Regions from separate parts of the Alkalibacterium indicireducens genome, predicted to be linked through region 1. Evidence: riboswitches for the same ligand, from Rfam matches in the RefSeq annotation. Region 1 holds a riboswitch; the other holds the start of a gene.
What was found. Region 1 has a riboswitch for lysine ahead of ABFX15_RS02115 (Na+/H+ antiporter NhaC family protein). Riboswitches for the same ligand answer to the same signal wherever they lie in the genome.
Positions count from the first base shown of each region.

Region 2: linked by a shared signal. The riboswitch ahead of ABFX15_RS10995 (aspartate kinase) and the one ahead of ABFX15_RS02115 (Na+/H+ antiporter NhaC family protein) in region 1 are both predicted to bind lysine.

Region 1 is NZ_BAAADA010000029.1:1,042-8,577, forward strand. It holds gene gcvT (glycine cleavage system aminomethyltransferase GcvT) at 1-392, shown strand, start outside; gene gcvH (glycine cleavage system protein GcvH) at 426-812, shown strand; gene gcvPA (aminomethyl-transferring glycine dehydrogenase subunit GcvPA) at 896-2,251, shown strand; gene gcvPB (aminomethyl-transferring glycine dehydrogenase subunit GcvPB) at 2,253-3,716, shown strand; gene ABFX15_RS02105 (SDR family oxidoreductase) at 3,849-4,634, shown strand; gene ABFX15_RS02110 (nucleoside 2-deoxyribosyltransferase) at 5,009-5,512, shown strand; lysine riboswitch at 5,702-5,869, shown strand; gene ABFX15_RS02115 (Na+/H+ antiporter NhaC family protein) at 5,947-7,536, shown strand, end outside.
Region 2 is NZ_BAAADA010000196.1:39,755-45,814, forward strand. It holds gene dapD (2,3,4,5-tetrahydropyridine-2,6-dicarboxylate N-acetyltransferase) at 1-477, opposite strand, end outside; gene dapB (4-hydroxy-tetrahydrodipicolinate reductase) at 481-1,215, opposite strand; gene dapA (4-hydroxy-tetrahydrodipicolinate synthase) at 1,217-2,098, opposite strand; gene ABFX15_RS10990 (aspartate-semialdehyde dehydrogenase) at 2,100-3,089, opposite strand; gene ABFX15_RS10995 (aspartate kinase) at 3,589-4,791, opposite strand; lysine riboswitch at 4,902-5,081, opposite strand; gene ABFX15_RS11000 (DeoR/GlpR family DNA-binding transcription regulator) at 5,302-6,054, shown strand.

The DNA of each region.
Region 1 (7,536 bases):
AAGCAGGTATGCCGCTTTACGGACAGGACTTGTCTGAAGACATTACACCTCTTGAAGCCGGGCTTAGTTTTGCAGTGAAATGGGATAAGCCGGAACCATTTATCGGCCAAGCAGCCCTGGAAAAGCAGAAAGAAGAAGGAACGGTCTATTTGTCCAGAGGATTTGAACTGCTTGAAAGAGGAATAGCCAGAGAAGGCTACCCGGTATATAATGAAGCAGACGAAGAAATAGGAGTCGTCACATCAGGGACCCAGTCTCCGACACTTGGGAAGAGCATTGGTTTCCTGAGAATGAGAAAATCTGAAGGCAAGCTGGGAGACACGGTCTATATTCAAGTCCGTAAGAAACGCATTCCAGCCAGACTGATCAAGAAGAATTTTTTAAAGAACTGAAGCGATAAATAACATCTGAAAGAAGGAATAATGATGACAGACAAAGCTAGACTATATTTCACAGAAGAACACGAATGGATCGAACTAATCAATGATGACTACGTCCGTGTAGGGATTTCCGATTATGCTGTAGAACAGCTGGGCGACATTGTATTTGTTGAACTGCCGGAATTAAGCGCTGAACTCGAAGCAGAGGATGAATTTGCGACTGTTGAGTCAGTGAAATCCACCTCTGAAATTTATTCTCCCGTAAAAGGCACAGTATCCAAAATCAACAGTGCCTTGGAAGATGAACCTGAAAAACTGAATGAAGCGCCCTTTGGAGAAGGCTGGCTTGTTGAAATCCAGTCATCTGAACCAGTCGATGTTTCCGGACTGATGGATGCTTCGGCATACGACGAGTACGTTTCAGGACTATAACCCTTGTAGGAAGAAGAACGGATCTCATTCGCTCTTCTTTCTGCTCTTTTTTTGACATCAAAAGACATGAAGGAGTGGATTTTTTGACTAACCAACACCGTTATCTGCCGACCACCGATCAGGACCGCAAGGAGATGCTTGAAACGATCGGCGTATCATCCATTAAAGACCTATTTTCTGATATCCCTGAATCGACTCGCGCAACAAAAGATAAAGCGATTGATCTGGAAGATGCCTTGAGCGAACAGGCACTCACCAAGTACATGAAAGAATTGGCAGCTAAAAATACAACAACAGAAAGTCACGCCTATTTCTTAGGAGCAGGCGTATATGACCACTATAGTCCCAGCATCGTCAATCATGTGCTTCTGCGTTCCGAATTCATGACGGCTTATACCCCGTATCAGCCGGAAGCTAGTCAAGGCGAACTGCAGGCCCTGTTTGAATTCCAGACCATGATGTGTGAATTGACAGGCATGGACGTAGCCAACTCAAGTTTATACGACGGCTTCACTTCATTAGGCGAAGCCTGCAACCTGGCTACTTCAGCTACGAAGAAACAGAATGTGTTGTATTCAAAAGCCCTGCATCCTCAGGCAAAAGAAGTCATTCATACTTATGCGTACGGCATGGAATACTCAGTGAAAGAAGTCAGTCTGAACGGTACCCGCACAGATATAGATGAACTGAAGTCAGCCATTGATGAGGATACAGCTGCTGTGATCATTCAATACCCTAACTTCTTCGGAACGATTGAAGACCTTAAAGAAATAAAATCACTTCTTGAAGATACAAAAGGTATCCTTATCGTCATGGCCAATCCACTGGCTCTCGCTCTGCTTGAAGCACCTGGAAAACTGGGTGCAGATATCGTTGTCGGTGATACTCAGCCATTCGGTATTCCAATGAGCTTCGGCGGCCCGCACTGTGGATACTTTGCAGTGAAGAAAAAATACATGCGTAAAGTACCGAGCCGTATCGTTGGTCAGACAACGGATAAAGACGGCAAGCGAGGATTTGTTATGACGCTGCAGACTAGGGAGCAGCACATTCGCCGTGAAAAAGCGACATCCAACATGAGTTCGAACCAGGCTCTGTTAGCCCTTGGGACCTCAGTATTCCTTGCAGCAGTAGGTAAAGTGGGTCTGCAGGAAATGGCTCAGCAAAACTTGAATCATGCCCACTATGTGAAAAAAGAGCTGACTGATAAAGGACTGACTGTTCTGTCTGACAATGACTTCTTCAATGAATTTGTTGTCAAATTGGACCGCCCATTCTACGAGGTCACTGACCAGTTGCTTGACCATCAAATCGTCGGAGGGTTCGATGTGTCTGAAGCACTGAACGAAGAGAATGCCATGCTCTTATGCGTCACGGAAAAACGGACGAAAGAAGAAATGGACCAGCTCGTATCACTTTTAGTAGGGGAGGGGAAATAACATGACTGCAGTCTATAACGATTTACTATTCGAAATTTCCAGACCGGGACGTAAAGGCTACAGTCTTCCGGAGTCTTCTGTTGAAAAAACGGATCTTACAGGCGTTATACCTGAGCATCTGATTAGAGAAGATGCAGCTGAACTTCCTGAATTGTCCGAGCTTCAAGTCATGCGTCACTATACAGGCTTATCTAACAAGAACTTCGGGATCGAGACTGGCTTTTATCCGCTTGGCTCGTGTACGATGAAGTACAACCCGAAAGTCAATGAAGACATTGCACGGTACAGCGGATTTGCTCAAATCCATCCGTTCCAGCCAGCCCAAACGGCTCAAGGGGCATTGGAACTGATGTATCGCCTGGAAGAGAACCTCAAGGAAGTCACCGGGATGGATGCTATTTCCTTACAGCCGGCTGCGGGTGCTCAAGGTGAGTGGGCAGGCCTACTCATTTTTAAAGCGTATCATGAAGCAAATGGGGAAGGCGAACAGCGCCGTAAGATCCTGGTTCCCGATTCAGCTCACGGAACAAATCCGGCGAGTGCAGTCGTTGCCGGCTATGACGTCGTGGAAATCAAATCAAACGAGCAGGGACGTGTCGGAATCGATGCACTGAAAGCTGCGGTCGGACCGGATACTGCCGGACTGATGCTGACGAATCCGAATACGCTAGGTCTGTTTGAAGTGGACATCGTTGAAATTGCTGAAATCGTTCATGAAGCGGGCGGACTGCTCTATTATGACGGAGCAAATGCAAATGCTATTTTAGGTAAATCAACACCGGGTGAAATGGGCTTCGATGTCGTCCACTTGAATCTGCATAAATCATTCAGTACCCCGCACGGTGGGGGCGGACCTGGTTCCGGACCGATCGGCGTGAAAGACTACCTGAAAGCCTTCATGCCGTCTCCACGTATCGAAAAAGAAGGAGACAGGTATCAAGTAACAACGGATCATCCACAATCGATCGGTCGAGTGAAGGGCTACTTCGGTAACTTCGGCGTCAATGTCCGTGCGTATTCGTATATCCGTTCCATGGGAGCAGAAGGCCTGCAGCAGGTATCGGAGGATGCTGTTCTGCACGCGAACTATCTGAAAGCCCGTCTGGAACCATATTACGACACACCATACAGTTCACACTGTAAGCATGAGTTCGTCTTAAGCGGCGTCCGTCAGAAAAAACTGGGGGTACGTACGCTTGATATTGCCAAACGTCTGCTGGACTACGGCTTCTACGCACCAACTGTCTACTTCCCGCTGATTGTTGAAGAATGTCTGATGATCGAACCAACTGAAACGGAGGCGAAAGAACAGCTGGATGCTTTTGCTGATGCTATGATCGAAATAGCAGAAGATGCAGAAAACAATCCGGAAACTGTGACGGGAGCACCGTTCACGAAAGCTGTCAAACGTCTGGATGAAGTAACGGCCGCACGTAAACCTGTGGTCACTTATCAGAGAGACTGAACGGTCTGATAAAGGTCAATTAGTTGACAGGACGGACAAACTCGATTAGCATTCAAGATAACTGAACATTAAACTGAAAGCAGGTTGTTTACTCGAAAGGTAGAGAACCTGTTTTCTGCAGGGAGGATATTTATGGATTTAAAGTTGAATGGGAAAAATGCATTAGTCCTGGCGTCAAGCACGGGACTTGGAAAAGCTGTCGCAATGGAATTGGCCAAAGAAGGGGCCAATGTCATGCTGACGAGTCGAAGTAAGGATAAATTGATTGAAGCCAAAAAAGAAATCGACCGGGTAGCCACAGGTCAGGTGGATTATATGTTATCAGATCTGACTGATCTCACATCAATTAAGGATCTGGTCGAAGTGACACGAAAAACATTCGGGAAAATCAATATCCTGGTCAACAATACCGGTGGCCCATCAGCAGGTTCATTCAATGATCTGGATGATGCGGAATGGAACAAGGCTTTTAACCTGACTTTGAACAGTTACATCAGAACGATTCGAGAAGTTCTGCCGGATCTGAGAGAAACCAGAGGACACATTCTGAATAATACTTCTTCTTCAGTGAAACAGCCGATAGACGGACTGCTTCTGTCTAACGTATTCAGAATGGGGGTCCAGGGCTTGTCTAAAAGTTTATCTCAGGAGCTGGCCAGAGATGGCATCATGGTCAACACCATTGGAGCGGGACGCATTGAAACAGATCGTCTCACCGAACTGGACAGCAAGCGTGCAGAACGCGAAGGGAGATCACTAGAAGACGTTCACCAGTCGATTGAAAACCAGATTCCAGCGGGCCGATACGGTAAACCCGAAGAATTTGCCAAGATGGCAGCTTTCCTGGTTTCTGGCGTCAACACCTATGTCTCAGGACAGACCATCCTTGTCGATGGAGCAATGAGCAAGTCGTATTAGCAGGATAAATAGACTAGAGACCCGTTTCTCCATTAATGAAGACGGGTCTTTTCTATATGTTGAGAATCCGAAAACACGCTCTAGTTCAGAATAGGTTTATCGATTGAACTCCACTGATAGGCTATGAAAATAAAGTTTACACGAGTTATCCCTATCTGAACTCGACTCGATTCCAGTACGGTTTAGTTCAGCCGCTCATCTCCTTACTGAACTCGATTCAAGCACAGGAATAAGGCAGTTCACGTCGGAAAATTGTGTTAAACTAGAGTGAAACGGAATTATAAAAAGGCTGGAGGACCCGACCTGTTTCACAGTACAAGGTCTTAACACATTTCTTAAAACAAATTCAGCCGAAAAAGGAAAGGACTAGTCAAATGACCAAACACCTATATTTCGCCTCGCCACTGTTCACTGAAATGGAGCAGCACTACAATACATACGTCGTCAATAAAATCAGAGAAGCATTTGAGGAGAATATTGACGTCTATCTGCCTCAGGAGAACGCGGCGATCAATGACAAGAGCAATTATGCCAGCAGCATCCAGATCGCCGATGGAGACAATGCGTACTTGAAAAAAGCCGACATCTTAGTTGCTGTACTCGACGGCGTCACAGTCGATGCCGGAGTCGCGTCAGAGATCGGATACTTCTATGCACTGGAAAAACCAATCATTGGGATTTACACTGATATTCGACAAGGAGCAGGAAACAATAAAGAGAAAATTGAGGCACTGGATGAAATAGCCGAGTCTCCATTTTCATATATCAATCTCTACACAGTCGGTCTGGTCAAGCAAAGGGGGCAAATTGTCAGAAGCAGTGACGAGCTGATCGACATGCTGAAGGAATGGATGACGAGTGATCAGAAATCAGTCTAAAAACAACCTGACTGTTCTCCAGAATGAAAATCAAGCAAGATTAATCTTGTGTTCAATAATGTGGACAGACCGCTGCCGGTCTGTCTTACCAATGATAAAACGTTTTCTGAGACATGACTCATCAGAATTAATAAAAATCCGGTTGAAAAACATGCTGGAAACGTGTAGACTAATAAGCGTTGTATAAATAGAAAAGATAGAGGCGCGAAGAAAAAGAGTAAGGACTGAGAGGGGACACCCGCTGACCAGTCACGAAAGGGTTCTTTGCCGAAGGGAATCAGGTGGTTAACCGGTTCTCCTGGGCATACGTTTAACAGGCGTATGACTGTCACGTTTACGTGGAGCACTATCCTAGTCAATGTTTTTTCAAGCATTCAGGGGCGTGTTCCTGGGTGCTTTTTTCTATTTATAAATAATAGAAATGGAGATATATCATGAAAAGAAAATTACAATGGTTTATATTAATCGGACTGGTCAGTTTTACCCCCAGCACCGTATCTGCAGCTGAAACAGGAGGGAGCATGGCTTCAAAACTTGGAGCAGTCACACTGATTCCGCCTCTTGTTGCTATCGCTTTGGCTTTCCTTACAAAAAATGTGGTCCTGTCACTGTTTCTGGGTGTGTTTTCCGGAACGATCATTGCTCAGTATGCAGGTGGAGCAAATATCTTGACCGGTATCATTTTCGGATTTACGGATATCATTGATTACATCCTGAACTCATTGGCTGATCCCTGGAATGCGGGAATCATTCTGCAGGTTCTGGTTATTGGGGGGCTGATTGCTCTGATCACCAGTTCTGGTGGCGCTCGAGCTATCGCCGAAGCTCTGGCTAAAAAGGCTAAAGGACCGATCAGTACTCAGCTGATCACATGGACTCTGGGCCTACTGATCTTCTTTGATGATTACGCCAATGCGCTTATAGTCGGACCGATCATGCGTCCTGTTTCAGATAAAATGAAGATTTCCCGCGAACGTCTGGCATTCTTGATTGATGCAACAGCCGCACCAATTGCCGGGATCGCTCTTATTTCTACCTGGATCGGCTATGAAGTCGGACTGATCAATGATGCGTATCTGTCGATCGGTCAGGAAGTAAATGCGTATGGCGTCTTCCTTCAGACGATTCCATACCGCTTCTACAATATTCTGATGCTCTTTTTCGTTGCTCTGACCTCAATGACTCTACGTGAGTTCGGTCCAATGAAAAAAGCTCAGGAACGTGCACGAGATACACATCAACTGATCGCTCAAGGAGCAACGCTTGAGAGTGAGGAAGAAGAACTGGAAGTTGTAGCCAAAGGTACTCCATCGATCTGGAGTGCGCTTGTTCCAATCGGTGCACTGATTTTATTCAGTTTTATCGGTTTCTACACAGACGGGCGTCAGGCTATTCTAGCTTCAGACAACACTGCACTTATTCAGACTGTTCAGAATGCTCCTTTCTCATTTGTTGCATTAAGAGAAACATTTGGTACATCTGATGCATCTGTCGTCCTGTTCCAGGCTGCACTGATCGCCAGCATTATTGCCCTTGTAATGGGTGTCATTAAAGGTCATTTCAGTTTTGGCAAAGGAATCGATATATGGGTATCCGGAATGAAGACCCTTATGATCACTGGTGTCATATTATTACTGGCTTGGTCTCTTTCAGGCGTGATGGGTGAACTCGGAACTGCAGACTACCTTGTGTCGCTGTTAAGTGATACACTTCCAGCATTCCTGCTGCCGACAGTCATCTTCCTTCTGGGAGCTGTCATTTCATTTGCGACAGGGACGTCATACGGTACAATGGGTATCCTGATGCCGCTGGCTATTCCTCTGGCAACTGCTATGGATCCTGGAAATGCCGACTTCATCGTTATGTCAGCTGGAGCCGTACTGACCGGTGCAATCTTTGGGGACCACGCTTCACCGATTTCAGATACGACCATTCTATCGTCAAGGGGAGCAGGGTCGAATCTGCTCGACCACGTCAACACGCAGCTGCCTTATGCAATTGCCATAGCGGTCATTTCCGTTTTA
Region 2 (6,060 bases), on a different contig from region 1:
TTCGATGACTCCTGAAAGAACGGCACCGGCTCCAACGTGAACATTCTTACCAGTGATCGCACGACCACCAAGAATAGCACCCATGTCGATCATAGTGCCTTCTCCGACGACAGCACCTATATTTATGACTGCGCCCATCATAATGACTGCACTGTCACCGATGACCGCATGTTCTCTGATGAATGAACCCGGTTCGATGCGGGCGTTGACTTCTGTTGCATCGAGTAATGGAATAGCTGAATTACGACGATCCTGCTCAATGACCAGATCAGCTAATGCGTCACTGTTTTCATTGAAGAAGGGTTTCCAGTCGTTCAAGTCAGCGAAAATTGTATAGCTGCCATCAGATCCGAAGACTTTGAACGTATCGGGAAATTCGTCTTTCTTCATAGCTGTGTTCACATATATTTTTAGAGGGGTCGTCTTTTCTGAGTCACTGATGTACTGGATGATTTCCTTTGCGCTGAATTCTTTCATTATTTACACTCCTAAATTATTGTAGGTATAAAACCCATTAGTTTTGTTGATCAGTTTTTCGGCCACTGTCAAGGCACCGTTGGCGAAAATGTCTTTGGATTGAGCCGTATGCTTGATGGAAATGACTTCATCTACACCCGCAAACAGGACTTCGTGTTCACCGACGATCGTTCCGCCGCGGATGGTGGAAATGCCGATGTCTTTCTTGTCTCTTTTTTCGGTGACCTGACTGCGGTCGTAAACTTCCCTGGCATCCTGACGGCCGTTATCCTTGATCGCATCAAGCAGCTTGATCAATGTTCCGCTTGGCGCATCGATTTTTTTATTATGGTGCTTTTCGATCATTTCGATATCGTAAGCGTCCATAAGTGGTGCGAGGTGCTCGAGCAGTTGAGTGACGATATGCACCCCATAGCTCATGTTGGCAGAAAAGAAGACTGGAGCGGACTCCGCCTTTTCCTGCATCAATTTGACCAGAGTATCTTTTTCTCCGGTCGTCGCAATGACCATTGGGACAGTCAAATCAGACTGCAGCATGCGCTTAGTCAGATCCGGATGAGAAAAGTCGATCAGAACGTCCGCTTCAGGCAGTTGATCATCAAAGGATGTGAAAAGAGGGTAAGGACAGTTCTCTTCTTCGACTGGTGTGATCACACCGGCGATCGAATGCCCGCCTTTTTCTGCCAGTGCAGCGACACGTTTATTCATTGCGCCATAACCGACTAACAACAGCTTCATATTACCCGTCCTTTCTGATGGAATCAAACAAGCTGATCAGCACGTCTGATTCATTTTCTTCCAATTTGACAAGAGGCAGTCTCAGTTCGTATTCGCCATAACCCAGGTGACTGACAAGAGCCTTGATAGGAATAGGATTGACATCCACACCTAATGCATCCACTAACGGGAAAAGCAGCTGATGGGTCTCAAGGGCTGCTTTGTGATCAGTAGTCGCCTGCTCAAACAATTTTTGGTATTCATTTGGCAAGGCATTGGCCAGTACTGAGATGATGCCATGTCCGCCCTGTGCGAAGTAGGGAAGAGCCAGATCATCGTTTCCACTGTAGAAAGAGAAGCTGTCGTCTACTACTGCCTGAAGCCTGCTGAAGTGCGCAAAATCGCCTGTTGCGTCTTTCAAGGCAACGATATTATCGTGTTTAGCCAGAAGCTCAAGTGTTTCAGGTGCAATCGTCATGCCGGTACGAGACGGGACATCGTATAAGACGACAGGAATCGACACAGCATCTGCAACGGCTGTAAAGTGTGCCACAAGACCTTTCTGACTGGTCTTGTTGTAGTACGGCGTAATAACGAGTAGGGCATCGACACCAAGGGCTTCTGCTTCCTTGGATGCAGCGATCGTCTGAGCCGTATTGTTCGATCCTGTTCCGGCAATAACTGGAATATCTTTGTCGGCTACTTCCAGAGCAATTTTCAGGCAGTTGCGTTTTTCTTCTGCTGTCAGAGTCGAGCCTTCGCCAGTTGTTCCATTGATGACAAAAGACTGGATGCTGTTTTCTTTCAAAAACTTAAGGTGAGCACGTAATGCGTCGTAGTCAACAGCACCGTCAACGAAAGGGGTCGTGACTGCTGCAGCTGTTCCAGTAAATAAACGGGTCATATCAGTTTTCCTCTCCTTTAATCAGTTGGTCAAGTATCTGAACGGCATTCCACGCGGCACCTTTCAGTATATTGTCGCTTACTGACCATAAATGATACGAGTTCGGCAGACTTGGATCTTTTCTGATCCGTCCGACGTAAACGCCTTTTTTATGAGCAGCATCAAGCGGTGTAGGGTAAATTTCGTTTTCAGGGTCATCCATCAGTACAACAGAAGGAAAGCCTTCAAGCGAATGTCTGATTTCTTCCACACTCACTTCTTTTTCCAGTGTCACGTTCATGGCTACTGCATGTGCGTGAGGAACGGGAACACGAACGCATGTTGCCGTCACGTCTAAATCAGGCTGATTCAGTATTTTCTGTGTTTCCTTGATCATTTTCTGTTCTTCTTTAGTATAGCCGTCTTCCATAAAGACATCGATCTGTGGAATGACGTTGTGATAGATTGGGTGGTTGTAGTTCTGAGGTTTTTCTCCTTTTTCTCCGCGGTCCAAATCCTCTATACCTTTCCATCCGGACCCTGATACAGACTGATACGTTGTATAGGCAACACGAGTGACACCGAACCTATCTGCTAAAGGTTTTAAGGGGACCACAGACTGAATAGTTGAGCAGTTTGGATTGGCAATCAGCTTACGCTTCAGTGATGCGCGGTTGACCTCTGGAACGACCAGGTCTACTGAATCATCCATTCTCCAGGCGCTCGAGTTATCAATGATGACTGCACCTGTCTCTTCAAAGATAGGAGCGTACTCGAGACTTGTTCCTCCTCCGGCAGACATCAACACGTAATCATACTGACTGTTTCTGACGTGTTCTTCTGTCAGTTCTTCTACTATATACGTGTTTCCTTTAAAGGTTACTTCTTTTCCAGCTGAACGGGCTGATGAATACAGGGTAAGGGAATCAAAAGGAATTAATTCCTCGTCCAGGAGCTGAAGCATGGTCTGACCGACTAAGCCGGTCGCTCCGACTAGAGCTAGTGATACCATAGTTAAATCATCCTTTCGCAATTCTTATAAATCAAAAAATAAGTTTCAAAGTGTTGAAGTGTTGTCTAGCTTAACTACTCCCGTTGGTCGGTCGATCACAACAATAGTTGTACGTGCTGAAGCACTACAACTTGTAAGGACGTACCAGCCTCTCGAGAAAAAGATAAATGTACCCATTGCGCAGGATGCTCTTCTTCCGCATACTCTGTCTCTACGCATTGGAAATGCTAGAGTCACAGCAATTCGGGGCACATTTCCTCTACTCGCTATCGCTCGGTCGATCTCAACAATAGTTGTACGTGCTAAAGCACTACAACTTGTAAGGTCTACTCGCTATCGCTCGGTCGATCACAACAATAGTTGTACGTGCTAAAGCACTACAACTTGTAAGGTCTACTCGCTATCGCTCGGTCGATCTCAAGTATATCTGTAAGAGCTGAAGCTCGAACAGATACTAAGGTATTTTCTTGTCGAGGCTTAGCGGTACGTGAAGCTTTTCTTATAAATCAAATGTCTGACAGAGTATACGTGTGGCTTTTTCACCGTTTTCTCCATCGACTACATAGGAGACACTAATTTCTGATGTAGTGACCTGATAGAAGGGGATATCAGATTCTATCAAAGTCTTAAAAATTTTTGATGCGATACCAGTCATGTCTCTCATTCCTGCCCCGATGACTGATACTTTGCAGTAAGTTGTTTCGATTTTAACATAGAGATGATCATAATCCGACTTAAGCGAGTCGAACAGTTCGTTCAGTTCTCTTTCTTCAGATTCCTTGAATGTAAATGACAGCTGAAGGCCATCCTGATTCTGAATCTGAGAAATCATATCGATATTGATTTCAGCTTCTTCCAGTTTGATGAACAAGTCATGCAGGAAGGACTGACTTTCGTTAGGGTAGGTGATAGTGACGTGAGCCATCTCTTTATCCAGAGCTACACCTGTCACGGCTTTTCTTTCGAGCATTTGATCATTCGGCACGATCCATGTTCCTTTCTCATTAGAGAGTGTTTTTCCAAGATAAATAGGGATATTGTGATTATTGGCCAGTTCCACGCTTCTAGTCTCCAGTACACCGGCACCAAGAGCTGACATTTCCATCATTTCTTCAAAAGAGATCGTGTCCCATCTCTTGGCTTCAGGATAGACACGAGGATCTGTAGAAAAGACTCCAGTCACATCGGTGTAAATCTCACATGGGCAGTCAAGGGCGGATGCAATGGCAACAGCGGTCGTGTCGGATCCGCCTCTGCCAAGGGTCGTCAGTTCACCGGCCTTATTGAATCCTTGAAATCCGGCTACAATCAGTATGTTCTGCTCTTCAAACAACTGTTCAAGCAGATCAGTCTTGATTGATGAAATCTTACTTTTAAGGTGTTTACCAATCGTTTCGATGCCGGCCTGGTAGCCTGTGAGCGGTTTGGCGTTGACGTTCAGATCATTGAGTGCCAGCGACAGGAAAGAGATGGTCTGCTGTTCACCTGTCGTCAGAAGCATCGCTAGGTCTTTGTCATTCGGTTTAGATGTCAGTTCATTAACTGATGCCAGAAGCTGGTCAGTAGTCTTTCCCATAGCAGAGACAACGACAACTAGCTGCTCGTCAGCTTCTACACGCTCCTTAATGTACTGCGCAATATTTTTTATTTTTGAGAAGTCGGCCACACTTGATCCACCGAACTTTAGTACACTTCTTTTCATAGGCGCTCCTTTATCAGATTGGATAAAACGGACGGCTTCAACCGTGCAGCTTTTTGACTATAAAAAAAACAAGCCGGGAATGCCGACTTGTTTTAAATAACCTATCATAAACAAGTGGAAGCACTCCGTTAAGCACACGCTATGCGGCAGTCTGCATATTGTTCATATGCAACCCAACAACTTATCCTCTGTAAATAATAAGTCATTTCGGCAGATTTCCCTTTCCTTATTTCAGACTTACAGGTCTTTATGAAATAAGTACTCATGATTTCCGCGCCTCATCCAGTTCTAATCTTTAATTGTATAAATTTAATGTTCCTGATTAATAGCTTATCAAATATGCTTAGAGATGTAAAATGTTATTTTGAATTAATTGCATTTTCTAGAGAGAACAATCGACTAGTAGTTCAGTCATTATGTAACTATGAATGGTTTTGGTTGAAAGTGACCGTTTAATATTGTTTGTGACCGTTTTATATGTTAAAATTCAATAGTGAAGAGGTGAGGTAAGTGCTTACAGAAGACAGATATGCTTATATACTGAAGGTGCTGAATGAAAAAAATACGATCACAGTACAAGAACTGATCGATCAACTTAACCATTCTGAATCCACAATTAGACGGGACTTGACCGAGCTTGAAAATCAGGACAGGCTGGTACGTATTCATGGAGGAGCCAGAAGAAAGCGTCAGCCGACTGATGAGGCATCAATGGAAGACAAAACAGTCAAAAACACTCATGAGAAGCAGGCGATAGCCAGAAAAGCAATTGCACTGATTGAAGAACATGAGGTGGTTTTTCTGGACGCAGGATCGACAACCTATGAGATGATACCACTGCTTGCGGATAAGGATATTACGGTAGTAACGAATGGTGTGCCCCATGCAGCACGTCTGGCCGATTACCAGATCGAAGCGATACTTATCGGCGGGCGCATTAAGAAACGGACAAAAGCGGTCATCGGATCAGTTGCGGCAGATCAGCTGGGAGAATACCATTTTACCAAAGCATTCTTGGGTATGAATGGTGTCGATCCAGAAGCAGGCTTTACTACACCGGATGTTGAAGAGGCAGCTGTGAAGAAAAAAGCCATCCGACAGTCAAATGCGACGTATGTATTAGCAGACCCGACTAAATTTAATGAAGTCACGTTTGCTAAAGTGGCAGACATAGACGATTGTGCAGTCATTACCACATCTCTTGCAGAAGAACATAGAACAGTCGCAGAATTAACTAAAGTGGTAACTCCCAATAATCTATGAAAAATT